3 regions of the Halothiobacillus diazotrophicus genome follow, and region 2 is predicted to be linked to each of the others. Evidence: predicted binding sites of a transcription regulator. Region 2 holds the regulator's gene; each other region holds the start of a gene.
What was found. The regulator FliA, encoded in region 2, starts transcription of late flagellar genes. The targets are predictions, from matches to a motif close to GCTAAAGTTNNNNNNNNNNCNGCCGATA.
Positions count from the first base shown of each region.

Region 1: a site for FliA is predicted at 5,107-5,134, ahead of A9404_RS06865 (flagellin N-terminal helical domain-containing protein). Genes of this name have one in related genera too.
Region 3: a site for FliA is predicted at 8,050-8,077, ahead of A9404_RS00990 (methyl-accepting chemotaxis protein). Genes of this name have one in related genera too.

Region 1 is NZ_CP016027.1:1,535,406-1,546,054, reverse strand. It holds gene A9404_RS06880 (co-chaperone GroES) at 163-453, shown strand; gene groL (chaperonin GroEL) at 499-2,133, shown strand; gene glgP (alpha-glucan family phosphorylase) at 2,287-4,869, opposite strand; gene A9404_RS06865 (flagellin N-terminal helical domain-containing protein) at 5,199-6,065, shown strand; gene A9404_RS06860 (flagellar protein FlaG) at 6,168-6,599, shown strand; gene fliD (flagellar filament capping protein FliD) at 6,650-8,056, shown strand; gene fliS (flagellar export chaperone FliS) at 8,182-8,598, shown strand; gene A9404_RS06845 (hypothetical protein) at 8,606-8,980, shown strand; gene A9404_RS06840 (motility associated factor glycosyltransferase family protein) at 9,119-10,649, opposite strand, start outside.
Region 2 is NZ_CP016027.1:848,269-858,917, reverse strand. It holds gene flhB (flagellar biosynthesis protein FlhB) at 1-317, shown strand, start outside; gene flhA (flagellar biosynthesis protein FlhA) at 321-2,450, shown strand; gene flhF (flagellar biosynthesis protein FlhF) at 2,507-4,057, shown strand; gene A9404_RS03810 (MinD/ParA family protein) at 4,132-4,965, shown strand; gene A9404_RS03805 (RNA polymerase sigma factor FliA) at 4,966-5,685, shown strand; gene cheY (chemotaxis response regulator CheY) at 5,792-6,178, shown strand; gene A9404_RS03795 (protein phosphatase CheZ) at 6,299-7,033, shown strand; gene A9404_RS03790 (chemotaxis protein CheA) at 7,064-9,208, shown strand; gene A9404_RS03785 (protein-glutamate methylesterase/protein-glutamine glutaminase) at 9,212-10,279, shown strand; gene A9404_RS03780 (ParA family protein) at 10,276-10,649, shown strand, end outside.
Region 3 is NZ_CP016027.1:215,132-225,780, forward strand. It holds gene A9404_RS00965 (alkaline phosphatase D family protein) at 1-269, opposite strand, end outside; gene A9404_RS00970 (TonB-dependent receptor) at 271-2,472, opposite strand; gene A9404_RS00975 (metallophosphoesterase family protein) at 2,632-3,786, shown strand; gene A9404_RS00980 (AAA family ATPase) at 3,783-6,443, shown strand; gene ahr (NADPH-dependent aldehyde reductase Ahr) at 6,629-7,630, shown strand; gene A9404_RS00990 (methyl-accepting chemotaxis protein) at 8,112-9,902, shown strand; gene fdhD (formate dehydrogenase accessory sulfurtransferase FdhD) at 10,071-10,649, shown strand, end outside.

The sequences.
Region 1 (10,649 bases), 690 kb from region 2:
TTTTGATGAGGCGATTTGCAAAAATCGTGCAGCTTTCGTTCAAAGGCCCTTGAAATCCGTTTGACCACCCCCATGTTGGGCAATCGTTACTGGCGTGCGCCTGACCGGAATGCGGCTGGCGCGCAATTCTTTCCTTCTTGAAGTTGATACGGAGTGATCACAATGAAAATTCGTCCCTTGCATGACCGCGTCTTGATCAAGCGCGTTGAAGAAGAGCGCAAAACCGCGTTCGGCATCGTGCTGCCTGATTCGGCTGCTGAAAAACCCAACCGCGGCGAAGTCGTTGCCGCCGGTCCGGGCAAGAGCAATGAAAAGGGTGAGATCCGTCCGATGAGCGTCAAGCCCGGCGATCAGGTTCTGTTCAACCAGTACGCTGGCAACAAGGTCAAAGTGGGCGACGACGAGTTGCTGATGATGGGCGAAGACGATCTTCTGGCCGTGATCGAAGAATAATTTTTCACCACTTACAACCCAATCAAATTTTAAGGAGCGTCTTACATGGCTGCTAAAGAAGTCCGTTTTTCCAGTTCCGCGCGCGATCGCATGCTGCGTGGTGTGAATGTTCTGGCCGATGCCGTCAAGGTCACCCTGGGCCCGAAAGGCCGTAACGTGGTCATCGAGAAGAGCTTCGGCGCCCCGCACGTCACCAAGGACGGCGTGACCGTTGCTCGCGAGATCGAACTGGAAGACAAGTTCGAGAACATGGGCGCGCAGATGGTGAAGGAAGTGACTTCCCAGACTGCCGACATCGCCGGTGACGGCACCACCACCGCAACCGTTCTGGCCGCGGCCATCGTTCGCGAAGGCCTGAAGGCCGTTGCCGCGGGCATGAACCCGATGGACCTGAAGCGCGGTATCGACAAGGCCGTACTCGCCGCCGTCGAAGAACTGAAGAGCATCTCCAAGCCCTGCGCCGACAGCAAGGCCATTGCCCAGGTTGCCACCATCTCCGCCAACTCCGATGAGTCCATCGGCAAGATCATTTCCGATGCGATGGAAAAAGTGGGCAAGGACGGCGTGATCACCGTTGAAGAAGGTTCCGGTTTCGAGAACGAACTCGACGTCGTCGAAGGCATGCAGTTCGACCGCGGCTACCTGTCTCCGTACTTCGTGAACAACCAGAAGGCGATGTCCGTCGAACTGGAAGATCCGTTCGTTCTGCTGCACGACAAGAAGATCAGCAACATCCGCGAACTGCTGCCGGCCCTGGAAGGCGCCGCGAAGGCAGGCAAGCCGCTGCTGATCATCGCCGAAGACATCGAAGGCGAAGCGCTGGCGACTCTGGTCATCAACGTGATGCGCGGCATCGTCAAGGTTGCCGCCGTCAAGGCACCGGGCTTCGGTGACCGTCGCAAGGCCATGCTGCAGGATCTGGCGATCCTGACCGGCGGCCAGGTGATTTCCGAAGAAGTCGGCATGAGCCTGGAAAAAGTGACCCTGGACGACCTCGGTACCGCCAAGCGGATCGTCGTCACCAAGGAAAACACCACCATCATCGGCGGCGCCGGTGCCAAGGCCGACATCGAAGGCCGCGTTGCCCAGATCCGTGCCCAGATGGAAACCACGACCTCCGACTACGACAAGGAGAAGCTGCAGGAGCGTATCGCCAAGCTGGCGGGCGGTGTTGCCGTGATCAAGGTCGGCGCTGCGACCGAAGTCGAGATGAAAGAGAAAAAGGACCGCGTTGACGATGCGCTGCACGCGACCCGTGCCGCCGTTGAAGAAGGCGTGGTTCCGGGCGGTGGCGTAGCGCTGATCCGCGCTCTGGAAGCGATTCGTGGCCTGACCGGCGCGAACACCGATCAGACCACCGGTATCACCATCGCCCTGCGCGCGATGGAAGATCCGCTGCGTCAGATCGTCAACAACTGCGGCGAAGAAGCCTCCGTGATCGTCAACAAGGTTCGTGAGGGCACCGGTAACTTCGGTTACGACGCCTCTACCGGCACCTTCGGCGACATGATCGAAATGGGTATCCTGGATCCGACCAAGGTGACCCGTTCCGCGCTGCAGAACGCCGCGTCCGTTGCCGGCCTGATGATCACCACCGAGTGCATGATCGCCGAGCTGCCGAAGGACGACGCCCCGGCCCCGGCCGGCGGTGACATGGGCGGCATGGGCGGCATGATGTAATTCGTGCCCCCGGGAGTTCGGGCGCGATGTCGTCCGGACGCCCACCCCCGAATCGGCGTCGTGCCGATCCAAACGAGAAAACGCCCCGTTAATCGGGGCGTTTTTTTATGTCAGTGACATCGATCTGAGGTGACAGGTCCGGCGCACTTCAATTCACAGCCATTTCATCAGCCCGAGCTCATAGGGGTGCAGTTGTGCCGGATGACTGGGCACCACGCGCAGGCGGAAGTTCTGCAGACCGGAGAGATTGATCCGGATTGCCAGTCGATAAATCTGTGTCCGTGGCGGGGCCGCGGCATCCGTCGGGGGGGCTGAAGTGGCCGAATCGGTCGAAAATCGTTGCTGGGTCAGCCAGTTGTCCTGGGTGTGATCGTGGCCGAACAGGCATTCGACCGCCACTTCCTCGGGGCGCAGGCCGTTGAGGTTGACCTCGACTTCCAGGTGGATCTCCTCGTGGCTGTGGATGCGGTGGGGCAGTTCGTTGATCAGTCGGCCGGAAACGCCGGGCCAGAGTTCCCGAACCTTGCGCTTGAAGGTGTCGAGATCCTTGGCCATGGCGCCCCCGTTGGCCGTCAGCTTGTCGCCATGGCGTGCCGCGACCAGATAATGTCGCGTGATGTAGTCGCAGACCATGCGTGTGGCGTTGAATTGGGGCAGCACGGTATGGATCGCCACCTTGGCATGCTTCACCCAGTCGACGGGCACGCCGTTTTCGTTGCGCTTGAAGAACATCGGCTTGACCTCGCCCTCGAGCAGGGTCAGCAGGTCGCTGGCTTCCTCGTTGTCGCAGTATTCGTGGTTGAAGCTGCGGTTGTAGGGTTTGATCGACCAGCCGTTGGCAACTTCGCCCTGTTCCTGATAACCCTCGCCCCACCAGCCGTCGGCCACGGAAAGGTTGAGTGCGCCGTTCATGCTGGCTTTCTGACCGGAGGTGCCGGAAGCCTCCAGCGGATATTCGGGGATGTTCAGCCACACGTCGCAGCCAGCAACCAGCTTGCGGGCCAGGGCCATGTCGTAGCCTTCGAGCAGCAGAATCCGGCCGTGAAAGGCCGGCTCATTGGCGATCTGCCAGATTTCGCGGATCAGCGCCTTGCCCGGTTCGTCGGCGGGGTGTGCCTTGCCGGCAAAGAGGAACACGATCGGTCGTTGCTCGTCGGCCAGGAGGCGAGCCAGGCGCTCCCGGTCCCGGAACAGCAGGTTGGCGCGCTTGTAGGTGGCAAAGCGCCGGGCGAACCCGACGATCAGCACCTCCGATTCCCGCCGCTTGAGGTAGCGCAGGGTACGGTCGATCCGGATATCGCTCAGGCCGTCGCTTTCCAGTTGGCGGGTGAGACGCTGGCAGACGTCACGGATCAGGTCGACCTTGAGTGCGCAGCGGACGGACCAGAACCGTTCATCGGGAATCGTGTCGACGAACGACCAGAACGACTGATCGCGCAGATGCAGTCGCCAGTCCCGGCGCAGGCTGTCGAAGAGCTGGGAGAATTCCCGGGCGAGAAAGGTGTCGACGTGGACACCGTTGGTGACGTGCGTCATCGGATTCTCTTCCGCGGGAACTTCCGGCCAGAACGCGCTGACCATTTCCGCCGCCACCCGCCCATGGATCGCCGAGACGCCGTTATGCTGGCGGGAACCGTGCAGCGCGAGTGCCGTCATGTTGAATCCGGCCTGATGGGGCTGGCGACCCAGGGCGAGGAAGGTTTCTTCAGTCAGATTCAGTTCGGGCAGCAGTGCCTCGAAATACTCGTGAATCAATGCTTCCGCGAAGACGTCGTGGCCGGCCGGAACGGGTGTGTGCGTCGTGAATACCGTGGCGGCAGCCACCATTTCGAGGGCTACGGACGGGGGGTAATCTTGCCGGACGAGTTCGCGCAGGCGCTCGATGACCTGAAAGGCCGCATGGCCTTCGTTGATGTGCCACGCGGTGGGGCTGAGGCCCAGCGCCCGCAACGCCCGAACCCCACCGATGCCCAGGACGATTTCCTGTTCGATTCGCGTGCGCCGATCGCCACCATAGAGTCGGTAGGTGATCTGCCGGTCTTCGTCGCGGTTTTCTTCGATGTCGGTATCCAGTAGCAGTAGCCGGGCGCGCCCGATCTGGGCCTGCCAGACTTGAGCCTGCACGATGCGGCCGGGGAAGTTCAGCGCGACGGAGACGTGGCCGCCCCGCGCGTCCACGGCTTTCGTGATGGGTAACGTGTCGAAGTCGATGTCCTGATATGTCGCGATCTGGTTGCCCTGGGCATCGATCTCCTGCTTGAAATAGCCCTGTCGATACATCAGACCCACGCCGACGAAGGGCAGACCCAGATCGGAGACGGCCTTGCAGTGGTCTCCGGCGAGGATGCCCAGGCCACCGGAATAGATCGGGAGCGACTCATGGAAACCGTACTCGGCGCAGAAATAGGCGACGAGATCGTTCGGTGCGAGCCGTTCCGCGAGATCGGTTGGCAAGGGGCGGGCGAGATACTCGTCGAAATGACGGCAGGCATCGTCGTAGTCGGCCAGATACACCGGGTTTTCGGCAGCCTCGTCCAGCTTTTCCTGGGCTACGCGCAGCAGAAACAGACGGGGGTTGTCTTCCGTATCTCGCCAGCAGAGCGGGTCGATTCGGCTGAACAGATGGCGGACCGACCGGGTCCAGCTGTAATACAGGTTGTTGGCGAGGTCGTCGAGACGCGCAATGCGTGCGGGGAGGCGCGGCGTGATTTCCAGCGTATAGATCGATGCGTTCATCTTTCGTGATTCCTTGGCGAGCAGGCGGCGGTTGCCCCGTTGGCATATCCCTTGGCTTGGAACGCATTCAGCTTATACCTTCTTACCCGGTTGCTGTCATGACAAAACCATGAAAGTGAACCGATCTTTGCTCGGAATGTTCAAGTTTTTTTCGAAGGGGTCGATACAGGGACTGTCGGGCAAGAGCACACGTGAAAACCGGCGGAAACGACGGATCGAAAAAATATTCAAATCAGCCCTAAAGTTTTCCGAACCTGCGCCGATAACCCGAGTACAGAACAAGCTCGATGGCATTGTGCCAATAAACTGCTTCAACGAGGATCGAGATCATGTCAAGCGTAATCAACACCAACATTCTTTCCCTGCAATCCCAGAACGCATTGCGGATGAACAGCAACAGTATGCAGACTGCCATGCTGCGCTTGTCTACCGGTTTGCGCATCAACAGCGCCAAGGACGATGCAGCTGGTCTGGCCATTACGGACCGTATGACCACCCAGATCAACGGCTCCAACGTCGCTGCCCGTAATGCCAACGATGGTATTTCCCTGGCCCAGACGGCTGAAGGCGCAATGGGCGCGCTCACCAGCACCCTGCAGCGGATGCGTGACCTGGCGGTTCAGTCTGCCAACGCGACCAACAGCACCTCCGACCGCCAGAACCTGCAGACCGAATTCAAGCAGCTGCAGAGCGAATTGGGCCGTATCATCGGTAACACCCAGTTCAACGGTAAGAACGTGTTGCAGGGTAGCCTGAGCGGTTCGGCAAACGCCAAGTTCCAGGTCGGTGCGAATACCGGCGCGACCAACCAGATCGCGTTCTCCATCGGCAACCAGTCCACCCGTGGTACTGCGAGCGGCGGGATCAAGTCTGTACTGGCCACGACTGTTTCCATCGGTAGTAAGGCGACCTTCACCAAGATCATGAGCGGCATCAGCCTGATCGACAAGGCGATCAACTCCATCGACACCACCCGCGCCAAGCTGGGTGCCGTACAGAACCGCTTCCAGATCACCATCGACAACCTGAACACCTTCGTGGTCAACCAGTCTCAGGCCCGTTCGCGGATTCTGGATACCAATTTCGCTGCGGAAACCTCTGCGCTGTCCAAGTCGCAGATTCTCCAGCAGGCCGGCAACGCGATGCTGACCCAGGCCAACCAGGCTCCGCAGGCTGTGCTGTCTCTGCTTCGTTAATAGCAGGAGCCTGTAGGCGCCAAGGACGGTGCGACAAAAGCATGAGTTGGATGCAGGCGGCTGATCGACGGATGAGTCGCCTGTTGTAATGAGGACGCTAAAATGAGTAGCATCAACTCAATATCGAATTCCGGCATCCCGCCTTCGCTGCAAGGTCGGGATGTTTTGTCTTCTTCGCAGGGCACATCAAGTGCACCGACGACGGGCAGCGTTCCGCCTGCCCCCGTGTCGGCGCCCGCGGCAGTGCCAGGGCACGGATCGAATGGGCAGCCCGCCACGCCCGGCACCAAGCCGACGAAGGATCAGGTCGATCAGGTGCTCGAAGGCTTGATCAAGCAGCAGGCGGGCAAGCCGACGTCGGTGCAGTTTTCCGTGGACGAAAAACTGAATCAGGTGGTGATCAAGGTGGTTGACCCCGCCACGCAGAAGGTCATCAAGCAGATTCCCGCCGAGGCGATTCTGAGGATGCGGGAAGATCTGCTGAACTTCGATTCCAAGTCGCCGACGGGTTTGTTATTGTCCGAGAAAACCTGACGAACATGATTGTCCATGCTGCCCCATGACGCGGTATGGAGGAGGTTGCGATGTCAACGACCGTTTCTACTTCAAGCTCGACTTCACCGAGTGGCATTTCCTTCTCTGGCCTCGGGTCGGGGCTGGACATCCAGGGTATCGTAAACCAGCTGGTGAACGCCGAGGGTGCCCCGCAACAGCAGTTGCTCACCAGTCGCCAGAACTCGTTCAATGCCACGCTGTCTGCGCTCGGGCAGTTGAAAAGCGGTTTGTCCAGTGTGCAAACTGCCGTCGACGCGCTCAAGAACCTGGACACCTTCCGGACGCGCACCAGCACGGTCTCCGATACCAGCATCCTGAATGCCACGGCCATTCCGGGCACGGCGCTGGGTACCTATCAGGTCGAGGTCGATCAATTGGCCTCCGCGCAGAAACTGACATCTGCGGGCTTTGCCTCGGCCACGAGTACCGTCGGTTCGGGAACCCTGACCTTCACGCAGGGCGGAAACAGCTTCTCGGTCAATGTGGGCGCCACGGATACCCTGACCACCATTCGGGACAACATCAATGCCGCGTCCGGCAATACGGGGGTCCAGGCCTCGATCATCAATGTCGACAACGGGAGTGGGGGCACGGTTTCCAAGCTGGTATTCACCGCGTTGAACACGGGTTCGAGCAATGCGATCACCGTGACGGCCGCGGATTCGGATGGCAACAACACCGACACCAGCGGTCTTTCCCAGTTGGCCTCGAACAATCTGACCCAGGTCAGTGCCGCTCAGGATGCCATCATTCAGATCGACGGCAATCAGGTGACCAGTGCAAGCAATAGCATCAGTTCGGCGGTCACCGGTCTGACACTGAACCTGGTAAAGGCCCAGGTGGGCACCAAGGTGGCCGTAACAGTGGGCGTCGACAACGGTCCGATCACGACCGCATTGCAGACATTGGTGACCAACTACAACCAGTATCAGTCCACCTATTCGAGTCTGACTTCCTACGATCAATCATCCAATCAGGCAGGCGCACTCCTCGGTGACGCGACGGCAAACGGCGTCAATAATGCGTTGCGCGCCTTGATGGGGCAAAACTACAACACGGGGAGTACGACGGTTCAGAACCTTGCCGATATCGGCATTCAGGTGGATAAGAACGGCGTGATGTCCCTGGATACGTCCAAGCTCAATCAGGCCCTGGCCGCCGATCCGAATGCGGTCAAGACACTGCTCACGGACGCGAACAACGGCGTGAGCGCCAAAGTCGACAACTTGCTGAATCCCTACCTTCAGTACAACGGTATTTTTGATAGCCGGACGCAGAGCATCAATAACCAGTTGCAGTCGATCACGCAACAGCAGACCGATCTGCAAGCGCGTCTTGACCAGTACCAGAAGTCGTTGATGTCCCAATTCACCGCCATGGATTCCTACGTGGCGCAAATGAACTCATCCCTGAGCTTCCTGGCGAAACTGAACTAACGACCGAATCGGTTCATCGGGCTCAAGTTTTTCCGTACCGCGTCGATAACAACACCAGGATGCGGCGCTGGTCGGATCTCCGGTTATCAGGTATCGGGTTCACAAATTCTGGAGAGTATCTCGTTATGTACGCAAACGCCTATGCGCAAAATTATCGCCAGATTGATCTGGCTGCCGAGGTGGAACAGGCTACCCCCCATCGTCTGGTTGCCATGCTGTTCGAAGGCTTTCTCGCACATGTTGCCAAGGCCAAGTATGCCACCGAGGCGGGCCAGTATGAACTCAAGGCGCGCAATGTGGATTTCGCCATGAATATCCTGGTTGGGCTGAAGGGCGGCCTGAACAAGGAGGCGAGTCCGGAATTGGGCGAGCGCCTCTACGAATTGTACGACTACTGCGAGCGACGCCTGCTCGATGCCAGCGCTCGTCGGGATCTGGCCGGGTTCGACGAGGTGGATGGCTTGATTCGCCAGATCAAGGAAGCCTGGGATGCGATCGAGCCCCAGGTCGCGGCCAAGCAGGCGACGGCACTGGCTGGCTGATTTTCGGATGGGTCGGGTTTCTGCACCGTTGCCCGAGGTTCTGGCTGATCGGCTCGACGTGCTGCGTCGTCTGGGGATCGAGGTCGACGCGCAGACCGATCGGTGGCTCGCCGATCAAACCGGGGTGCATGACGTTGCCGCCATCAATGCAATCACTGAAGCGCGCCGTATGATCGAGCTGACCGTGGATATGGCGGTGGCGCACGGTTGTGCCGAACATCCCGATCTGCTGGCCATGCGTGCGGAATGGGAGCAGCGTTTCGCGCGGACCCGCAAGGCCATGGAAAACAAGCAACGACTGCTGACAGATTCGTTGCGACACCACTTACAGCAAAACCGTGCGGCGCGGGCCTATATCGATACCGAAGGGTTGGGTCTATAGCGTTCGGTCTCGTGGATTCAACCGGGAATTGAACGAGAGAGGCACAACCGACAAAGGCGCTCAGGATCAGTCCGGAGCGCCTTTGTCATTTCTATCTGTTCCGCTCTGGTGTCCTTGTGCCGGGGGCGGGCCAGGAGCTTACGATAGCCTGGCGTTTGAGCTTCCTGAATCGCCATCAGCCTTCGTACGGGCGTGGCGCATCGCATTCAGATCCTGACGGAGTGCCGGCTGATCGGCTGGGTTACAGAAGGCAACGAGGGCGAGACATTGATCCAGCCCTTCCGTGATACCCAGTTCGTTAAAGAGCGCCGCGATCCGGCGGATCCGGACTGGATCCCCGGGGAACCGGGCCAGATAGTGGGAATACGCTTCGATCGCATGGGCTAGATCGCCACGCAGGGTGGCCAGTTGGCCGCTCAACGCCCAATGGCTGGGGTTGAAGAGCGCTGCCGTGTCCAGTGCCTGGTTGGCTTGTAAGGGGTCGTCCAACGACAGGCTGACGGCAGAGATGCGAATCAGGCAGTGGTCCAGCAGCAGCTGATCCCGGCTGGCATCGGCGTGATTCAGTACCGTCTCGTAGGCAGGCATGGCCTCAAGCGGGTTCTGATCCAGTTCGGCCAGTAGCCCGTTCAGGTAGGCGGCATAGGGTTTGGCCTGTTCGGAATCGGGGTGGCGGGACAGGGCGCGGGCCAGTGCGGCCAATGCGACCTTGTTGTGTTGCGAGAAGTGCATCTCCGCCAGCCGCAGGCTGGCCTTGGGTGCACGGCGCTCCTCGTTGCGTTTCCGGTCATCTGCCAGCAGCTTGGCTATTTGCGCATCGAAGGCCGCAGCCGTCCTGGCGGTGATCTCGGGCGCCAATCGCCAGTTGGTCGCCAGCCAGAGCACACGCTCGGGCTCCTTGCCTTCCTCGTACCGTGTCAGGATCGCGGACGGGTCCTGCTGTCGATCCTGTTCCATGAGACGGGTTTCCAGCCGGTAGTCCAGATCCAGAAGCACGGGGTGCAGGTTTTTGGCAGCCTGCTGAATCGTCGCATAAAAGCGGTTGGCCAGTGCTTCGGCCTGCTTGGCGTCCAGCGCGAAGAAGTCATGGGGCAGATCGGTGGCGACCAGTTCCCGGTGGGCCATGGTTTTGACGAGGTGTTCGGCTTCGGGGAGGCGCGTACGCATCAGGCGGTCGATCGCACGCATGCGTCGTTGGTGGAGTGGTTGCCGTTCCGCATTGATGGTGTTGAAGAACGCGCGATTCGACTCCAGGGCCAGTTGGGCGAGCCGTTCGATTTTCTGCACATCTTCCGCCATCGTGGTTAGGGCGGCGCGTACGCGATTGAGGTGGTCGATGACCGCCTCGGGCGATTCGGTCAGGGCCTCGTCCATTGGACGACGATCGAAGGGTTCGTCCGGCCAGTCGATTTTCTCGAGGGGCTGGAATCGTACGCCCTTGATGGCGGCGGCATTCGGTGAGGGATTGATCAGGGAAATGCCCTGTGGCCCGAGATGCTCGGCCATGTCCTGAAGCGTTTCGATGCCGGCGAAATAATCCGGTGTCGTCCAGGCGGTCTGCCCCAGGTTGGTCGTAACCTTGACGGCGGTATAGTCCAGCAGGGGGCCGGCCGCCGCTTCGCTGCTGCCTTGCGCATGGGTTTGCCCATCCGGTGCGTGACACAGGTCC
Region 2 (10,649 bases):
AATACGATCCCGCCGTCAGCGATGCGCCGATCGTGGTCGCCAAAGGGGCGGACGAGCTGGCACTGACCATCCGCAAAATCGCCAAGGCCCATCGTGTCCCGCTGTTCGAAGCACCACCATTGGCACGATCCTTGTTTGCACATGCCGAGCTGGAACAACCGATCCCCACGGGGTTGTACACGGCGGTGGCTCAAGTGCTGGCCTATATCTTCCAGCTGAGCGCCAACCCCGGTGGCGTCGAGCGTCCTTCGCCCGACGTGCCCGCAGACCTGCAGGTCGGTAGCGACGGCAGGCCCGTGAAAAACAAGGACTCTTAAAATATGAAGGCTTTCCTCGATACATTGGATTGGCGCGGCATCGGCAAAGGCGTCCGTGCCTACCGGGGGCAGGGCATCGGGCCGCCGCTGATCATCGTGATGTTGCTCGCGATGGTGATCGTGCCCTTGCCGCCGCTGGCCCTCGATGTCTTGTTCACCTTCAACATCACGCTGTCGCTCGTGATTCTCATGGTGACGATCTACGTGATGCGCCCGCTGGATTTCGCGGTGTTCCCCACCGTGATCCTGATGGCGACCCTGCTGCGCCTGGCCTTGAACGTGGCCTCGACCCGGGTTGTGCTGCTGCACGGTCAGGAGGGGCCGGGCGCTGCCGGTCATGTGATCAATTCCTTCGGCGAGTTCGTGATCGGCGGCAATTATGCGGTCGGTATCGTGGTGTTCATGATCCTCATGCTGATCAACTTCGTGGTGGTCACCAAGGGTGCCGGCCGGGTGTCGGAAGTCTCCGCCCGTTTTACCCTGGATGCCTTGCCCGGCAAACAGATGGCCATCGACGCCGACTTGAACGCCGGCATCATCAATCAGGAGCAGGCGAAGCTGCGGCGCGAGGAAGTGGCCGCCGAAGCGGACTTCTACGGGTCCATGGACGGTGCCAGCAAGTTCGTGCGCGGCGATGCGGTTGCCGGCATTCTGATCGTGCTGATCAACGTGCTGGGCGGTCTGTTGATCGGGGTGCTGCAGCACGGTCTGCCGTTCGGTCAGGCGGCCCAGACCTACGTACTGCTGACCATCGGTGACGGACTGGTCGCGACCATTCCCTCCCTGCTGATCTCCACGGCGACAGCGATCATCGTCACTCGGGTCGCCTCATCCCAGGACATGGGCAAGCAGGTCCAGACCCAGATGTTTTCCGATCCTCGCGTACTGGGGGTCGCCGCCGGTCTGATGGCGGGTCTGGGTGTGGTGCCCGGCATGCCGAACGTCGCCTTTTTGACGCTTGCCGCACTCGCGGGGGCCGGTGCTTATCTCATCGCCCGCAAGAATCAGGAGCAGGTCCAGGCCGCCGAGCAGGCCGAACAGGCGCCGGCGGACAAGAAACCCGAACTGAAGGAACTGACCTGGGACGATGTTCCGCCGGTCGATGTCATCGGGCTGGAGGTCGGTTATGGCCTGATTCCCTTGGTGGATCGGAACCAGGGGGGGCAACTCATGCCGCGCATCAAGGGCGTCCGCAAGAAAATTTCCCAGGATCTCGGGTTTCTGGTCTCTCCCGTGCATATCCGGGACAACCTGGATCTCAAGCCGGGCGAGTACCGGATCAGCCTGAATGGCGTCCCCATGGGGATGGCCGATATTTTTGCGGACCGGGACATGGCCATCAACCCCGGCCAGGTTTCCGGACCGTTGCAGGGCGTCAAGACGAAAGATCCCGCTTTCGGGCTCGAAGCATACTGGATCGAGCGCAATACCCGCGAACACGCGCAGGCCCTGGGGTATACCGTGGTGGATCCCGCCACGGTCATCGCCACGCATCTCTCGCAGATTCTCACGGAGAACGCGGCGGACCTGTTCGGTTACGAAGAGGCGCAGCAGCTACTCGATACCCTGAAGGAAGGGGCGCCGAAACTGGTCGAGGATCTGGTGCCCAAGACGCTCGCCATGAGCGTTATTGTCCAGGTTCTGCGCAATCTGCTTGAGGAGCGCCTCCCGATCCGGGATATCCGCACGATTGCCGAGACGCTCGCGCGGCACGGTCAGCATACCCAGGATGTGAACCAGCTGACCGAGGTCGTCCGTATCGCCCTGGGTCGAATGATCGTTCAGCACATCAACGGGCTGACCCCCAGCCTGCCGGTCATTACGCTGGATCCACAGTTGGAACAACTCTTGCTTGGTTCTACCCAGCGCGGGGCGGAAGCCGGCCAGTCGACACCGGGCATCGAGCCGGGGTTGGCCGAGCGGTTGCATCAGTCCTTGCGGGACGCCGCCGAAAAGCAGGAGCAGGCCGGGCTGCCCGCCATCCTGCTGGTAGCCCCGCAAATCCGCAGCTGGTTGGCTCGGATGGTTCGGTACTCGATTCGCCAGCTGCATGTATTGAGCTACAACGAAGTACCGGACAACAAGGATATCAAGGTGGTTGCCAGTGTCGGCAATCAACGCAGCATGGCGTGAGCCGTGTCGCGGTCAGAGACAAAGACAGCATGTGCTTCGGATGACGAGGGCAGGGTATGAAGATCAAGCGAATTATTGCGAGCGATATGCGGGAAGCGATGAGCCAGGTTCGCCAATTATTTGGCGACGAGGCGGTGATTCTCTCCAACCGGGCCTGTCCCGAGGGCGTCGAATTGGTGGCGGCCATCGATTTTGACGAGCAGGCGGTTCGTCTGACGGCCGGTCGCCAGTCGCCGCATCGTGTGGCCGGCCTGTCCGATTCGAAACACCAGGAACCAGGCCGGACGCCGGCTGATGCGCCTGCCTCCGTGCCCAAGACGGCTTTGGATGAGACGGGCGGCGCAGGCCATTCCCCCTTCCAGACCACAGCGGAGATGCTCGCTGCCCGCGAGCAGGCGGCGCGTGAACACCTGACCCATGAACAGAGGGCCGCTGCCAGCATCCCGGCTAACGCGAGCACAATGTCAGGTGTCGCCGAGAATACCGAGAACCGGTCTCACCAGATTTCCGGGCTGGCGCAGGAGGTTCCCGGGCTGGCGCAAGGTCATCGGTCCGCTTTTGCCGAGGCTTTGGCCGAACTGAACGCGGAACCGGTTCAGCAACGTCGTCCGATCAAGCCGGAAGCGAAGCCCCGTGTCGCAGTGCCTCGGGCGTCGACGACACAGTCCTGGATGGATCGTTCGATCGACGGGGATGCGCTGGGGGAGTTGCATCAGGAGATCGGTCAGCTTCGCGAGTTATTCGAACGCCAGCTTTCCGTCATGGAGTGGCATCGGTATAGCGCGGCCCATCCACTCGAGCTGGAAACGCGGGAGCGCCTCCATAGCCTCGGTTTGCCGCAGAAGTTGGCGCGGGCTTTTGCCGAAAGTGCCGTGCGCAGCGAACCGGATCGTCCGCTCACGGCCGCACTACGGGCGATCGGCGAGCAGATCAGCATTCCGAATAGCGATCTTGTGCAGAGCGGCGGCATCTATGCGTTCGTCGGCCCGACCGGCGTCGGCAAGACGACGACGCTGGCCAAGTTGGCCGCCCAGGCGGTACTGGCTCACGGCCGCGATTCGATTGCTCTGATCACCACGGATCGCTTTCGGATCGGGGCCCAGGAGCAATTGCGCAACTATGCCCGTATCCTGAACATTCCGCTGCATGTTGCGCGGGACGAGCAGCACCTGGCAGAACTGCTTCCGGCGGTCGCTGATCGACATCTCGTGCTGATCGATACGGCAGGCATGTCGCCTCGGGATTTCCAGATGATGGACCTGCTCAAGAAGATGCCGGCCATCGATCGCCGACTGAAGCTCCTGCTGGTGCTTTCGGCCCAGGCGCAATATAGCGCCATGCAGGATGCGATCACCCGGTTCAAGGCGGTACCGCTGGCCGGCATGATTTTGACTAAACTCGATGAAACGCTTTCTCTCGGCAGTGCGCTGGCGGCGTTGGTTCAGAGTGGATTGCCCTTATGTTGCACCGGTACCGGACAGCGCGTTCCAGAGGACCTCTGGTATCCCACGGGCGCGGATCTGATTACGCAGGCGATCGAGCTCGGGCAGAACGAGGCCGAGGATGAAGAGCCTGAGTTTGCCCCGGTACGGCAGATGAGGGCGTGATTGCAGGATCGCCAGCCGCGAACTCGGGTGCCACGTCGTGTTAAAGATGGTCAACTTCAGGCAGAATTAGCGTCATGCAGAACAATCCAGTCCGGGTCATCGCGGTAACCAGTGGCAAGGGCGGCGTCGGCAAGACCAATGTTTCGGTCAATCTGTCCGTCGCACTCGCCCGGCGGGGTGCGCGCGTCCTCATGATGGATGCGGATCTTGGCCTTGGCAACGTCGATGTCCTTCTGGGGCTGAAATCGCACAAGAACCTCAGCCACGTGCTGGCGGGCGAGGCCAGTCTCGACGACATCCTGATTGAAGGTCCCGAGGGCGTTGGTGTCCTGCCTGCCGCGAGCGGCATCAAGCATATGGCGGAATTGAGCGCGGCCGAAAACACCGGCCTGATCCACGCCTTCGGCGCCCTCCAGCGCCCGGTGGACGTGATGGTGGTTGACACGGCGGCGGGCATTGCCGATTCTGTGGTTCGTTTCTCGCAGGCCGCCAGCGACGTGATCGTCGTGGTCTGCGATGAGCCAGCTTCCATCACGGATGCCTACGCCATGATCAAGGTTCTTTCGCGCGATCATGGCGTTCAGCGTTTTCAGGTGGTGGCGAATATGGTCCGGGACGCGGGCGAAGGACGAAGATTGTTCGAAAAACTGAATATGGCTGCCGGCCGGTTCCTGGACGTCACCTTGATCCATTTGGGCTCGGTGCCGTTCGACGACTATCTGCGTCGCGCGATCCAGCGCCAGAAAACCGTCGTTCAGACCTTCAGCAGTTCCCGTTCGTCCCGCGCCTTCTTCGAGATTGCCGACCAGATCGGCCGCTGGCCTGCTCCCAAGGGCGTAGCGGGGCATCTGCAGTTCTTCATCGAGCGACTGGTCCAGCAATCCGAACCCGATATGGAAGTGTTGTAAATGAACGTTCGCGCCATGTATACCCACGTTCGCACCGGCGGGGCCGAGTCCGTAGTGGCGGAACATGCGCAACTGGTCAAACGCATCGCATTTCACCTCATGAATCGTCTGCCGGATCATATCCAGGCAGAGGACCTGATCCAGGCAGGCATGATCGGTTTGCTGGAGGCGGCCCGTCTCTACGACGCAAGCCAGGGCGCCTCGTTCGAAACCTATGCCGGAATCCGGATTCGGGGGGCGATGCTCGATGAGGTGCGACGCAATGACTGGGCACCGCGTTCGGTACATCGCCGCCACCGGGAAATCGCTTCGGCCATTCACGAAATCGAATCCAGTACAGGGCGAGAGGCCAAGGACCAGGAGGTCTGCGATCTTCTGGGTATTACCCTCGACGAGTATTTTTCCGCGTTGAACGATTCGATACAGGTACGCCTGACCCCCCTCGATCACATGGGCGACGAGCAGGATGAAACGCTGGATGTACCGGACCATTCGGATCAACCCGACACCCATTTGACCAATGAGCGTTTTCACGAGGCGCTGGCCGAGCACATTGCGGCCTTGCCGGAACGGGAGCGACTCGTCATGTCGCTGTATTACGTTGAAGAAATGAATCAGAAGGAGATCGGTGCGGTGATTGGTGTGTCCGAATCACGGGTTTGCCAAATCCAGAACAAGGCAATTCTTCGTCTGAAAGCCTCATTGAAGGATTGGCGTTGATCGACGGCTTAACCAATATAATTAAACAATTGGCCCAGATGGCCGATAATCAACTTTAAACCGCTGCGGGGCAGCATGCTAATTACCGATTATTAGAGGCAAAAAGATGGATCGGAACATGAAAATCCTTGTGGTCGACGACTTCTCCACCATGCGGCGGATCGTCAAAAATCTCCTCAAGGAGTTGGGCTTCACAAACATTGAGGAAGCCGATGATGGCGCAACGGCATTGCCAATGCTCAAGCAGGGCAATTTCGATTTCCTCGTGACCGATTGGAACATGCCCGGCATGACTGGTATCGACCTGCTGAAGGCGGTGCGTGCCGATCCCGCGTTAGCCCACCTTCCGGTTTTGATGGTGACTGCCGAAGCCAAGCGGGAGCAGATCATCATGGCGGCCCAGGCCGGCGTGAACGGCTACGTCGTCAAGCCGTTCAACGGACCGACGCTCAAGGAAAAGATCGACAAGATCTTCGAGCGGACGAGCGCCTAGCGGCGTATTTGCTCGCTCTTGTCCGTCTGCCTCATTTCGGGCAAAGCGTCTGCCAAACGAAAGCCAGAAATAATTGGCACAGTAACCTCCAGAACAATCAAGAAATCAGGACCGAATTGAATGGACAACGCACAAAGAGCCGCCAATCTAGCCAATGCCCAGGCGCTGGTAGCTGCCCTGGAGGCTGACGACGAATCGGAAATCAGCCGTTGCATTGCCGCGTTGGCCGCGAATCAACGAAGCACCGTGTTCGAGGAAGTCGGACGAATGACCCGCGAAGTCCATGAGGCGCTCATGACCTTTGCGGAAGACGAGCGTCTGAACGATCTCACCAAGGCAGACATGCCCGACGCGCGGGATCGGCTCCGTTACGTGATCACCCTGACGGAGCAGGCAGCAAATCGTACCCTCACAGTGGTCGAGGCGGCGCAGCCGATTGCGGATCGCCTGACGGAGCGTTCGCTGCGGCTTCGCAAACAGCTGGCTCAAGTTGCAGGCGATGAAGCCGATAACACACGACTGGTTACTGTTGTCAGCACCGTGTCTGAGTATCTGGAGTCCATTCTCAAGAATGGCGAGATTCTGAAGACCCAGCTGAATGAAGTGATGATGGCTCAGGAGTTCCAGGATCTGTCCGGTCAGATGCTGATGCGCGTGATCGATCTGTTGGAACAGCTTGAGAAAAAACTGGTGGGATTGCTGCGTGTGACAGGTGTACCGGAGACGCGCGCCAAAGATACAACCACGCAAGAGGATCTTAAACAGGGGGTAGGACCACAGATGCCGGGCGGTGGGTCCGATGTCGCCAAATCGCAAGACGATGTGGACGATCTGCTGGCCAGTTTGGGGTTTTGATCTGCGCGGTTGAAAAAAGAGGATAACAACATGGCATTTGAACCCGATAACGAATTGCTGCAGGATTTTTTGATTGAAGCCGGTGAGCTGCTGGATGCGCTCGATACCCAGCTGATCGGTTTGGAGCAGGCGCCTTCGGACAAGAACCTGCTGAATGCCATTTTCCGTGCCTTTCATACCATCAAGGGCGGGGCGGGCTTTCTCGAGGTGTTGCCACTCGTCGAAGTCTGCCACCGGGCAGAGGACACCTTCAATCTGCTGCGCAATGGCGAATTGACGGTCACGCCAGCATTGATGGATGTCATGTTGCGGGTGCTGGATGCACTCAAAGGCATGTTCGACTCATTGCGTGCCGGCCAGCTTCCGCCGTCCGTCGGGCCCGAGTTTCTCAAGGAAATCGAGTTGCTCGCTACATCCCAATCCGCAGCGCCTGCATCAGCCCCCGCCGCACCGGAAGCTCCGGCACCCGAACCTGCCGCGCCCGTCGCGGAAAACTCGGTCGATGATGAATTCGAAAAGATGCTGAGCGACCTTGATGCGGCCGAGAAGGCGCAGGCGCCTGCTGCATCATCGAGCGATGCCTCATCAGAGACCAGCGATCTCATCACGGATGAGGAGTTCGAGAGCCTGCTGGACCAGTTGCATGGCAAGGGAACGTTCAAGCCACAAATTGCCACGGCGGCCCCAGAGCCCCAGATCCCGGCCGATATTGCCCAAGGCGCCAGCGAAGACATTACCGACGAAGAGTTCGAGCGGGTGCTTGACGCCTTGTATGGCAAGGGCCAGGGCCCGACAGCGGCTCCGCCCAAAGCTCAGTCTGCGCCGCCAGAGGCAACACCGGTAGCGAAACCGGTCAAACCGGCGGCTGAAACAGTAGAGAAGCCCGCCGCAAAACCGGCTGAGACCAATCAGGCCGTGCCGCCAGCCATGGATAAGCCGAAGACCGCAGCCGTGGCTGCAGGCGAGAGTGCCAAGGGCGAGACTACCGTTCGGGTCGACACCGAACGACTGGATTTCATCATGAATCTGGTTGGTGAGCTCGTGCTGGTGCGCAACCGCATGAATACGCTCAAGCTGAGTTTCGAGAACGAGGAGGTCACCCAGGTCATCGCAACCCTGGATATGGTGACTTCCGACCTGCAGGGTGCGGTGATGAAAACGCGCATGCAGCCGGTCAAGAAAGTATTCGGTCGTTTCCCGCGCGTTGTCCGCGACACGGCGCGGATGTTGGGCAAGGAGGTCGAGCTTGTCCTGGAAGGTGAGGAAACCGATCTGGACAAAAATCTGGTGGAAGCATTGGCTGATCCGCTGATCCACCTGGTGCGTAACTCGGTCGATCACGGGATCGAAATGCCTGATGTGCGCATTGCAAGCGGTAAGCCTGCTCAGGGAACGGTGATCCTGTCAGCCGCTCAGGAGGGGGATCACATCCGTCTCTCGATCAGTGATGACGGTGCCGGTATGGATGCGGAGGTACTGCGTCGAAAATCAATCGAGAAGGGGTTGCTGACAGAAGATGCTGCATCTCGTTTGACCGAACAGGAGTGCTTCGAGCTCATTCTCTTGCCGGGCTTCTCGACGAAGGAGCAGATTTCCGATATCTCCGGCCGCGGCGTCGGAATGGATGTGGTGAAAACGGCCATTACTCGGCTATCCGGTCTGATCAGTATCGACTCCGTGCTCGGTGTCGGTACCACCATCAATATCAAGGTGCCATTGACACTGGCCATCTTGCCGACGCTCATGGTCGTCGTCAGTGGCCGCAAGTATGCGATTCCGCTGGGTATCGTCAGCGAGATCTTCGAAATGGCGGACAAGGAGATCAACGTGGTGGACGGACAGGCCACGATCATCGTGCGCGATCGTGCCTTGCCGTTGTATCGCCTGAATCACTGGTTGGCTCTGCCGGGCGAAACAGTCACGTCCCGGGCAACCAGCGACCTGGTCGTCATGGTTCAGGTCGGCGCGCAACTGATTGCGCTTGTCGTGGATTCGGTCATCGGTCAGGAAGAGGTCGTGATCAAGCCGCTGGGCGAGTTGCTGCACAACGTCGGTGGCTTTGCCGGCGCCACGATCACCGGCGATGGCCATATCGCGCTGATTCTCGATTTGCCCGGACTGATGCGTCGCAACATCAGTCAACGTTATAAACCCAAACTAAAGGTCGTTGCCTAGATCATGACGATTGGAGTGTTGATCGTCGATGACTCGGTATTTTTTCGGCGTGCTTTGAGGGATCTGATAGGAAAAGACGATCGTTTTTCAATTATTGGCGAGGCAGTGAATGGGCGTGATGCCATTCTCAAGGCCTGCCAGCTGAAACCCGATCTGATCACGATGGATGTCGAGATGCCGGTCATGGATGGTATTTCGGCGGTACGGGAGATCATGAAGCGCTGCCCGACGGCAATCATGATGCTTTCCTCGCTTACCCGCGCCGGTGCCGAAGCGACGCTTGAAGCGCTTGATGCCGGGGCGATGGACTTCTTTGCGAAGAGTTCGGCGGATATGAAGGAGGCATTCGGTGAAGGCGGGCGGTTCCTGTTGCCAGCGCGTTTGCGCATGTTGGCTGCGCGTGCGAAGTGCCGGGTCCATACGACCCTCCCGGCGACACGGTTTGTTCCGGATGCCAGTCTCGTGCCGGTTTCCGGTGGTGCGGAACGCGGTATCGTCAGTCGGCGGGGGATTGTCGCCATCGGGTCCTCCACCGGGGGACCGGCGGCCCTGCAGGTCGTGCTCCAGGGAATTCCCGCCGACTTCCCGGTGCCGATCATGGTGGCTCAGCACATGCCGGCAGCCTTTACGCAACCGTTTGCGAGCCGATTGAACGAGAATGTGGCGATCACCGTCGTGGAGGCGGGCGATGGGGTCAAGCTTGAACCGGGGACCGCGTACATTATCCCTGGGGGAAAGCACGGGGAGGTTGTCCAACGGGGTCCGGCGTTGTTCTTCGTGCTGCGCGAGCCGCAGCCCAGCGAGCATTTTCGCCCAAGCGTGAACATCATGCTGCAGTCGCTGGTTCGAACGCTGGGTGGCGATATGCTTGGGGTGATTCTGACGGGCATGGGAGATGATGGCATGATCGGTGCTCAGGAAGTTCGCGGTGCGGGCGGTCATATCTGGGCTCAGGATCAAGCCACGAGTGTGATTTACGGAATGCCGGCGGCTGTGGCAAAGGCAGGACTCGTCGAGGCGGTCCTTCCCTTGCAGAATATCGGTCCAGCGATTGCGAGGTGTGTACGATGAACATTTGGGCAGTAGCCAATCAGAAAGGGGGCGTGGGGAAGACCACGACCAGCGTGACCCTGGCGGGGCATCTCGCGCAGCGTGGACAGCGCGTGCTGCTCATCGACATCGATCCCCATGGTTCCATGACCACCTATTTCGGTATGGAACCGGATGCGCCCGGGGCCAGCGTGTATTCCCTGTTCAAGGCGGCCTCCGAGGGGCGGGTTCTGAACCCGATGCGGATCATTCATCCGACGGCGTTTGAATCCATCAGCCTGATGCCCGCCTCAACGGCGCTGGCGACGCTCGATCGGCAGTTGGGCAAGCAGGACGGTATGGGGCTTGTATTGAAGCGAGCCCTGTCAACCCTGACCGACCAGTTCGATGC
Region 3 (10,649 bases), 630 kb from region 2:
GGATCGGTCCGTCGTTTGTCGTCCGGCTTGTCCACGGGCGCAAATTCGACGAAGACGTCCGCCGCGCCAGGCGTCTGCAGCCAGACGATACCGGAACGGGATGCGACGTAACCTTGCATGGGACCGGCATGAAGAACTCCGGGTGGCGCCGGTTCGGCCCAGGCCGACGGAAACGGCCAGAAACCACCAACGACGAGCGCACCGGCCGTGACGCCGGTGCGCAGGAATTCCCGCCGATCCGCCGAGGGCAGATCGTTGGATTGGGTCATGTTAGAACTGGGCCTCCAGACTCAGGTAGAAGCTCCGCGGCATGTTGCGATATTCACTGCCATAAGCCTGCTTGTACGTGTAATGCTTGTTCAGCAGGTTGCTGGCATTCAGGGCGACGGTCAGCTTATGCAGTCCGAAGTGGTCCATGCCACCGCGATCCAGAGTATAACGCAGGCTGGCGTCGACCAAAGTATGCGCGTCCACCGGGTTCAGGTTCTTGTCGTAGGACTTGCCGACCGACTGCGCACCGAGGGTGGCGCGCCAGGGGCCCATCGTATAGACGCCGCCGAGGGACAGGGTATGCTTCGGCGCGTACGGGAAGGGCTGATCCTGGGTCTTGATCCGGGCATTCAGCAGGCCGAGGTTGGCATAGAAGGACCACTGATCGTCGATCTTGAAGTTGTTCTGCCAGGAAATGCCCTCGTTGAGCGCGGTTCCCGCATTGGCCAGCATGGAGACCTGTTGGCCGGTGCTGTCATAGACGTCGGTACTCAGGATGTAGTTCTGGAAATCGACGCGGAACAGATCGAGCGCCCCGGTCCACATGCCCGCATCGTAGATCATGCCGACATCGTAGGTCTTGCCCTTTTCCGGAGCGAGATTGGGATTGTAGGTCCCGGTATAGAACTGGTTGTACTGGGGCGGTTGCGTGTTCTGCGTGTAGTTGGCGTACACGCTGATCGCCTTGTTGATGCGGTAGTTGAGGCCAATGGACGGCATCGTGGTGTGGAAATCCACGCCGAACTGGCCGGGCTTGCCCTGTGCTAGCGCGCCCAGGTTGGTGAAGTCACGATGGACCTTGAGGTATTTCAGGCCACCCTGAACGGTGAGGGCGTCGGCCGCTTTCCAGGTCAGGTTGACGTAGGGTTCCCAGAGCTTGGTGACCACCGGTTCCCTATACAGGGACCCAAGGTAATTGCCGTCGAAGCCGTCGAAATACCGGCGGTCGTGGGTCGTGTCGTTGTGGTTGTACCAGAGGCCGGCCTCGACATTGAAATCCTGGGTGACGGCCGTGTTCATGCGCAGGATATTGCCCCAGCGCTTGGTGTCGTTGCGGGACTGATAGATCAGAACGCCGCTGGCCGGTGTGGCGACCTTGCTCACGGTATTGGTGTCCGGATGATACAGCCAGGTGGCATAGCTGCTGGCGCCGCCCCCATAGCCATTGCCGCGGTAGGTATACAGCTGGTCGGAGAGGGTGGTCTTGCCGAAGGTCGCTTCGTACTTGGCGTAGCCCATCCAGTTGTTGTACTCGTTGAATCGGTACACATAGGAATTCGTGTTGGGCTTGCCGTTGACGATCGGCTCGCCGCTGGTGCCGTTGCAGGATTCACCGTACTTCGCGAGATCGGCTTCCGAGCAACCCCAGTAGTAGTTGAACTTCTGATCGTTGCGGGAGTAGAACAGGGTCAGGGCGCCCGGGCCAACCTGGGTGATGCTCTTGAACAGCAATTGCTTCTGGTCGCTGGGCGTTTTCTGGAAATAACCCTTGCTGTAATTCTTGTTGGCATAGACCCAGAATGAGGTCGGCAGGGCAGACTTGGCGCCCAGCAGACCGGAGTTGATCAGCGCGCCATAATTGTAGGTGCCGAAGGAGCCATAGCCGGTCAACACCGAGGCCGAGAAGTCCGGACCGGGGTCGAGGGTGTAGGTGTCCACCGAGCCGCCAAAGGCAGCGAGGCCGGGCAGGGCGGCGGAGGCGGCACCGGGGTAGTACTTGATGCCCGAGATCAGGCGGGTCGGAATGAACTCGTTGGTGTAGATGGTGTAGCTGTCGTTATCGTTCAGCGGTACGCCGTCCAGTGTCCAGTTGATCAGGTTCTTGTCGAACCCGTTGATGGTCACGTTATCGCCGTTCTGACTGCTGCCGTCGCTCGTGACCACCACGTTGGGCTGGTTGGCGAGACTCTGCGTGAAGGAATCCGTGGGGGCCAGCATCTGCAACTGGCCGGGCGTGATTTCCGTTTGCGCCTGGCTCGCGCTCTTGTTGAAGGTCTGGATCTTGTTCAGCTTCTCCGCGGGGATGTCATTGACCGTACCGCTCGGGGCAGTCATGAAGAAACCGGTTCCGGCCTGGGATTTGCCCTGAACCTGGATGTCGCCCGTGTCGACGGCGGCATAGGTGGCAGGAATAGCGCCTAGGCTCAGAGCGATGGCGATGGCAATTTTTGAGGGTGAATGGCACGCGGGATGCGAAAACATGGATAGCCTCTGGAATGGTTGGGATGTAAATGGGTCATTCACAAACAGGCTAATGTGACAGTATTGCATCGCGCTTAAATACGGGTGAATAAACGGTGACAGGGGGCCGATTTGGTCAGATTATGGATGTACCTACATGCGAACATTGAGGATCGGTGATTGAAAATTCTGCATACCGCAGACTGGCAGATCGGACGCCAGTACAGTGGTTTCGATCCGGACGACGCGGCGCCGCTGGCCGCCGAACGCTATCTCGCCGTCGAGCGTATCGCTGCCTTGGCGCAAAGCCGACAGGTGGATGCCGTACTGGTCGCCGGGGACGTGTTCGACAGCCAGACACTCCGGGATATCAGTATCCGCCGGCTATTCAACAGCCTGGAGGGGTATGCGGGTCCGTGGGTACTGTTGCCCGGCAATCATGATGCCGCCCTGGTCGAGAGCATCTGGACGCGGGCGCAACGACTGGCTGTCGTGCCATCGAATGTTCATCTGGCGCTGCAACCTGAGGCAATGCCGTTCCCTGATGTTGGCATGGTCGTATTGACCGCCCCGCTGACCCAGCGTCATACCTTCGCCGATCTGACCGCCTGGTTCGATAACGCCGATACGCCGACTGGCCTCGTGCGAATCGGCTTGGCGCACGGCAGCGTTCAGGGTGTGATGGCGGCGGACATCGATGCGCCTAACCCCATTGCCGCGAATCGCGCGGAAACCGCCCGGCTCGATTATCTGGCTCTCGGGGACTGGCACGGTCTCAAGCAGATCGACGCGCGTACGGCCTACAGCGGGACGCCGGAGTCGGATCGCTTCCGCAACAACGATGCCGGTCAGGTTCTGGAAGTCGAGATTGACGGGCCGGGTGCCCTGCCGAGGATCACACCCCATCGGATCGGTCGCTATCGTTGGCAGGCGCTGCGCGTCGATCTGAATGTGCCGAGCGATCTCGAACGATTGGTGGCCTCCCTGACTGCCCTGAACGGGGATGACGTGCTCGACCTGCGCGTCTCGGGACGTACCGACCTGTCCGGGCAGACCCGAATGCAGGATCTGATTGCCGCCACCGCAGCACGGGTTCGCGGCATGCGGGCCGACTTCAGCGACTTGCACGTGCAGCCCACGGAGGCGGATCTGGCCGATCTGCAGGCCGACGGTTATCTCGCGGACGTGATTGCCGAATTGCAGGCGCGTCAGCAGCGCGGGCCGGCGTCACCACCGGGCGATGCGCCTGCCGAGATTGCCCGGGAGGCATTGACCCTGCTGGCCGGGCTTCTGAAGGATCGGCAGGCGCCGGTCGGTGACGAGGTACGGGGATGATGAAGCTGACGCGTCTTCGAATCGAACAGATTCGTCAGTTTCGACAATCCCTGACCATCGATTCGTTCTCGTCCGGACTCAATATCTTCGCCGGTCCGAACGAGTCGGGGAAGAGCACGATCGTGCGTGCCATCCGTGCCGCATTCTTCGAGCGCTACAAGACACAGAAGGTGACCGATCTTCTCCCCTGGGGCGATTCGTCCGCTGCGCCCCGGATCGAACTGGACTTCGAGATCGGCGGCGCGCACTTCCAGTTGCGCAAGGTGTTTCTCAAATCGCCCCGTTGCGATCTGGATCGGGCGGGGCATCACTTTGCCGGCGAGGAAGCCGAGCAGTATCTCGGTCAATTGCTGGGTTTCGAGTTCGCGGCCAAGGGCGAGAGCCGGGCGCAGCACTGGGGCATTCCGGGGTTGTTGTGGATCGAGCAGGGCAGTGGTCAGGAGATCCATCAGGCCGTCGCATTCGCCACGGATCACCTGCGCGCCGCCCTGCAGGAAGAGCTGGGCTCCGTGGCAAGCAGCGAAGGGGACGCCGTGCTGGACACGGTGCGTGACTGGCGTGCCGCCCTGAGGACGGCCACCGGAAAACCCCGTGGAGAACTTGCCGACAGTCAAGCGGCCTGTGCAGAGCTGGGTGATCGGCTTCGAGACCTGGATGCGCGAATCGAGACCTATCGCCAGCAGGTGGATCAACTCGGCGCCTTGCAGGCGGATCAGAACCGGGATGATCAGGATAAACCCTGGGATGCCTTCGATCGGGCGCGCGTGGCGGCCGAGACCAAACGGGCGGAGCTGGCGGAACGGGAGCGCGGGCTCCGTGCCGATCGTCAGCGGTTGGCAGAGCTTGAGACCCAGCGGACCCTGGTGCAGGAACAGCTGACGGCGGTGGATCGTCGTCAGCAGGCGCTGACACGACGCGCCGCAGATGAGAAGCAGGCTGTGGCGGAGCGTCAGGCCGCGGTGGTCGATGCCGACCGTCTGGTTGCGCAGCAGGCAGAATTGATCGCTATCGTCCGGACGGCGCGTCTGGGGTATGAACGGTGCCGTCAGCAGGCGGACCGTGAGGCCGTGATGCAGCAAATGGCGACCACCGAAAACGAACTGGCGCGGTATTCCGCGCAATTGGCCGAGGCGGATCGACTTTATCAGGCGCAGAGTGACCTGCGCGTCGAGGCGCAATCCCTGGCTGTGGCACCATCCGATCTGGACGCATTGCGTCGCTGCCAGCAATCCCTGCGCGAGAACGCCATTCGACAGGAGGCTGGGGCAACTCGCCTCGCGTTCGATCTGGACTCCGGTGTGGCACTCACAGTGGACGGTCGGACACTCACCGGCAAGGGCGAGCAGCTTCTGGTTCGGCCGGTGTCGTTGGTACTGCCGAAGCTGGGCCGGATCCGGATCGAGCCGGGCGGCTCGGATTTGTCCCAGTTGGCCGAGGCGGCGACCGGGCTGACCGCCGAAACGCAGCGACTGCTGCAGCGGATCGGCGTCGACTCCCTGGCAGAGGCCGAGCAGCGCTTCGTTGCCCTGCGACGCGTCCGGCAATCATTGCAGGAGGTAGAACGCGAACTGGCGCAACTGGCGCCTGAGGGTCGGGATGCGCTGGCGATCGCCCGGTCGGAAGCGCAGAGCCGACTGGCTGGTTTGAAAGCGACGCTAGCGCGCCTGTCCGAGCCGCCGCAGGATGAGATGTCGGCGATGCCGGGGACTCTGGCGGAAGCGCAGCATGCACTTGATCAGGCCCTGAGCGGGCAAGCAGCCCTGCAGGCGCAGGTTCAGGAGGCGATCAGTCGTCGTGCGGTCGCCGAGGCACGCTGGGAAGTTGCGCAGCGGGAACACGCCGAGTTGCAGGGCCTGGTGGCCGACCCCGCCGAACAGCAGCGGATACAGACCCATCGGCAGCGCCTGGTCGATATCCAGGCGGAAATCGCGGTGCTGGGTGAGCGGGTGGCGACGCAGCAGGCGGCGCTGGATCAGGCCCGACCGGACATCCTCGATCAGGACATCGCACGCTATCGACAGAGTGCCCAACAGGCGCGACAGACCTTCGACGAGCGCAGAATCCGCATTGCCCAGCTTCAATCCGCGTTGCAGGTCGCTGGCGCCCAGGGGCTGGAGGAAGAGCGCGCGGGGGTACAGCTCGAACACGAGGCGGCCGAACGTCGTTTCCGGGAGTTGGAACGCCGGGCACAGGCCCTCGATCTGCTCGTGCGCCTGCTCGAGGAGAAGCGCGCCGAGTTGACCCGACGCCTTCAGGCCCCGTTGCAGCGCCATCTGGATCATTATCTGCCGTTGCTTTTCCCGGGGGGGGCGTTGGCGATCGAGGAAGATCTCTCACCCGGTGATCTGGCTCGACCCAACGGTGCTTCCGCCGAGCACCTGTCCTACGATGCCCTGAGTTTCGGGGCACGGGAGCAGCTGGGACTCGTCAGTCGCCTCGCCTACGCGGATTTGCTGAAGGCAGCAGGGCGGCCGACGTTGATCATCCTGGACGACGCGCTGGTGCACAGCGATCCCAGCCGACTGGTGCAGATGAAACGGATCATCTTCGATGCGGCCACGCGGCATCAAATCCTGCTGTTTACCTGCCATCCCGCGGACTGGACGGACATGGGCGTTTCGATCCGCCAGATCGAGCAATTGCGTGCGCCCGGTTGATGCGTCATTGGCACCGCAGCGAGGCCGACTTGGTCCGCCTGAATCGGGTTGTGTGTAGATGCATTGCATAACTAATTGTTCGCCACCTGTGTAAATTGCCCGAATCTAGTCTAGTGTTTCTGTCTGCATGAAACGGCGATCCGCCGATCGCTGCCAACGCTGTCAGAAAAACCAAGGAGCACAAGATGATCAAAGCCTATGCTGTATTTGAACCCGGTGGCGAACTCAAACCCTACGAATACGATCCCGGCCCGCTGGCTTCGGATCAGGTCGAGATCGAGGTCGAGCATTGTGGTATCTGCCACAGCGATCTGAGCATGATCGACAACGAGTGGGGGATGTCCCAGTACCCTCTGGTCCCCGGTCATGAAATCATCGGCACGATCGGCGCGGTCGGTGCGGACGTCACGCATCTGAAACCGGGGCAACGGGTCGGCCTGGGCTGGCATTCGGGGTATTGCATGCATTGCGAGACCTGCCTCTCCGGCGATCAGAACCTCTGCAGCGCCGCAGAGTCCACCATCGTCGGCCGTCACGGCGGTTTTGCCGACAAGGTTCGGGCGTCGGCGGCAAGCGTCGTGCCGTTGCCGGAAGGCGTCGACCCGGCCAGTGCCGGCCCGTTGTTCTGTGGTGGTATCACCGTCTTCAACCCGCTGGTTCAGTACGGTATTTCGCCGAATGCCCGGGTGGGCGTGGTCGGCATCGGCGGCTTGGGACACATGGCCCTGCAATTCCTGAACGCCTGGGGTTGCGAGGTGACGGCCTTCACTTCCAGTGCAGCAAAGCGTGAGGAGGCGTTGTCTCTCGGTGCGCATCACACCCTGGATTCGCGGGACAACGATGCGCTGGCTGCCGCGGCGGGTCGCTTCGACCTGATCCTGTCGACCGTGAACGTGAAGCTCGACTGGAACGCCTACCTCGGCACGCTGAAGCCCAAGGGGCGGCTGCATATCGTGGGCGCCACGCTGGAACCGCTGGACGTGGGCGCGTTCTCGCTGATCCTGGCCCAGCGTTCCGTCTCCGGTTCGCCTGTCGGCAGTCCGGTCACCATCGGCAAGATGCTCGATTTCGCCGCCCGCCACGACATCAAGCCGGTGACCGAGTCCTTCTCCTTCGAGGAGATCAACGATGCGATCGCGCACCTGCGCAACGGGAAAGCGCGTTACCGAGTTGTCCTCAGTCGATAGTGATAACGCCGACGGTCGCCGGTAAACAGGCCGTCGGAACGAGATGTCATCGGTGTCTGGGATACCGTGAACGGAGCGCGCCTCGGATGTATCCAGGCACAAGATATAAACCCGCCTATATCAGGCGGGTTTTTTTGTCACTGCTTATGGGTTTTCCCTTTGGTTTTCGTACTCATTATATTTTCTGGAACGCCCAGGTTTTCCTGTGAGTCGATCAATCCAAAATGTAATTGCAAGGTGGGAATGGATTATTCCACAGTTTTTATAATTTTTATTTCGTGAGTTCGGCGCTTAGGTTGGTATTTAGTAATTTTCTAATGTTGTTGGTATTGGTTTTTTTAAGGAAAATGGTGTTATTTTTATTGCCAATGCTTATCACTGGGCTTGTGTACTATTTTAATCTGTTTTTCTGTTTTATTTGTTAACTTTTTTGAGTTTTGGTCGATAATCAGGTTGCGGATAATAAATAAGGAAAAGAGCCGTGAAAAACAATCAGCCTGTAACCCAGAGGAATGTCGATTATGATCAGGATCTACTGCTCATTTCGACGACAGATCTGAAGGGTGTCATCACCTACGTCAATCATGATTTCATCCAGGTTTCGGGATTTACCGAAAATGAATTGATCGGTGTCAGTCATAATGTGGTTCGGCACCCGGATATGCCCCCGGCGGCCTTCAAGGATCTCTGGGATATCATCAAGGGCGGCGGTACCTGGCGACAATTGGTCAAGAATCGATGCAAGAATGGCGATCATTATTGGGTCGATGCCTTCGTCACGCCGGTGTACGAACAGGATCAGCTTGTCGGTTATCAATCCGTTCGGACCAAACCGACAGCGGAGCAGATCAAGGCGGCCGAGCGACTCTACGCGCACATGAATCAAACCCCGGGTGCCGGTGTGCCGCGTCACCGCAGTTTTTACAATGTGCCCCTCAAATGGCTGCTGCTTCTGGGGTTCAGCATACTCTTCCTGCTGCAGTTGCTGTTGCTCGGAATCAATCTCCACGAGTCCGACACGATCAAGTCTGTCGTTCGGCACGAAACGACACAGATTGCCCAGATTCAGTCTGACTGGCGGCAGGCGGTGCAAGATTCTGGTCAACCGATCCCATCGTCGCTCCAGGCGTTCGCGTCGAAACTGGCGTCTGCCGAAGATCCGGCCTGGTCGCAGTCTGTTGTCTCAGGCGGCAAACGTGCGTTCTTCCTGACCCTCTCCACCATGTTCGTTCTGGCGCTCACCACGGTCCTGTTGTATCTCTTGGTGATGTTTCAGCTTATCCGGCCTTTGTGCCATGTCGGGCGGCAAATCAAGGATATGGCTTCCGGACAGTTGCGACAGACCATCGATGTACTCGGCAATAACGAGATTGGCCAATTGAGCGAGTCGGCCAAACTGCTGCAAGCGCGCCTCGGCACTGTATTCGGTCAATTCAACGAGTCCGCGCAGTTGCTGTCGACAACTTCAGGGCATCTGTCGGTCAATGGCAACAAGGCCCTCGACGGCATGCGCCAGCAAAGTGCCGAGACCGAGCAGGTGGCGGCAGCCATGAACGAAATGACGGCAACCGTGCAGGAAGTGGCGCGAAGCGCGGCCGAGGCTGCCGATGCCGTGCAGAACGCGGATCGTGAAACACAGAATGGCTACGACAAGGTCGAGCAGACGCATAATGCGATTACGCTGCTGGCTGAAAAGAACGAGAAAACCGCCAAGGTCATTGAGCAATTGCGGCAGGATGGCGACGAGATCAATTCGATCACTAATCTCATCAGCAGTATCGCCGATCAGACCAATTTGCTGGCGCTGAATGCCGCCATCGAGGCAGCCCGTGCCGGCGAACACGGCCGCGGTTTTGCGGTGGTTGCCGATGAGGTTCGCTCCCTGGCAGCCAAGACGCAACAATCGACCCTACAGATCACCGACATGATCCTGCACTTGCGCGAGGGAATTACCGAGGCCGTCAAGGCGATGGATAGTGGCCGAGATCAGATGAATGCGGTCAAGTTGCATGCGGATGAGACCGAACAGTCTCTCAAGCAGATCAATGCCTCCATCCAGTTGATCGATGGGATGAGCATGCAGATTGCGACGGCGACCGAACAGCAGAGCGCCGTGGCCGAGGAAATGAACCGCAATATCACCTCCATCAGCCGACAGACGGAAATGACGACGGAAAATGGGCAGGAGATTGCCCATCAGGGCGATACGCTGGCGGCCATGGCCGAGAACCTTCAGCGTCTGCTGGCCCAATTCCGAATCGATCGTCGCTGATCCGTGCCTGGGGGGATTACCGGGGCGACAGCTTCGTGGCCCCTATTGATCCTGTGATTCCGAGATAAATAGCCTGCCTTGCAAATTCGCAGACCCCCTGACTAAGCTCTAGGACAAGAATCGATGACCGGTCGGTGGCCTTGCCTTCCGCATCAGAGGAGACGATGTATGAGCGATCAGGATCACACGTATTGCGACGACCAAGCCGGGGCGTGGCGTTCCATGAAGTCCTTGTCGACGTGCGAACCGCTGCAGGTTGCCGAAACATCGGTTCGACGAATCGGCGCCGATGCGGGCACGTTGCTGCGGCCGATCATTGAGGAGGTGCCCATCGAGATCGTCTGTGATGGCCAGTCGTATGCGGTGATGATGGTGACGCCGGGCGATCTTCGGGATTTCGTGACGGGGTTTCTGATGTCCGAACAACTCATCGTCGATGTAACGGGCATCCGTGATCTTCATCTGGTCGACACGCCGCTGGGATGGCGTGCGGAGGTCGTACTGAGCGATGGTGGCGGTTTGACCGGGCGTACACGTCATCGCATTGGCGACAGTGGCTGCGGGTTATGCGGATTGGGGCGCCTGGAGCAGGTGGCTCGCCCCCTGAATCCGTTGACGCGGGGGACGCCGTCGCCTATCCCCGAACCTGTGCTCTTTCAGGCCCTGGCCGACCTGGAAGCCTATCAGCCCCTCAACCGGGCTTGTGGCGGCGCCCATGCCGCGGCGGCGGTGCATGTCACCGGCGAT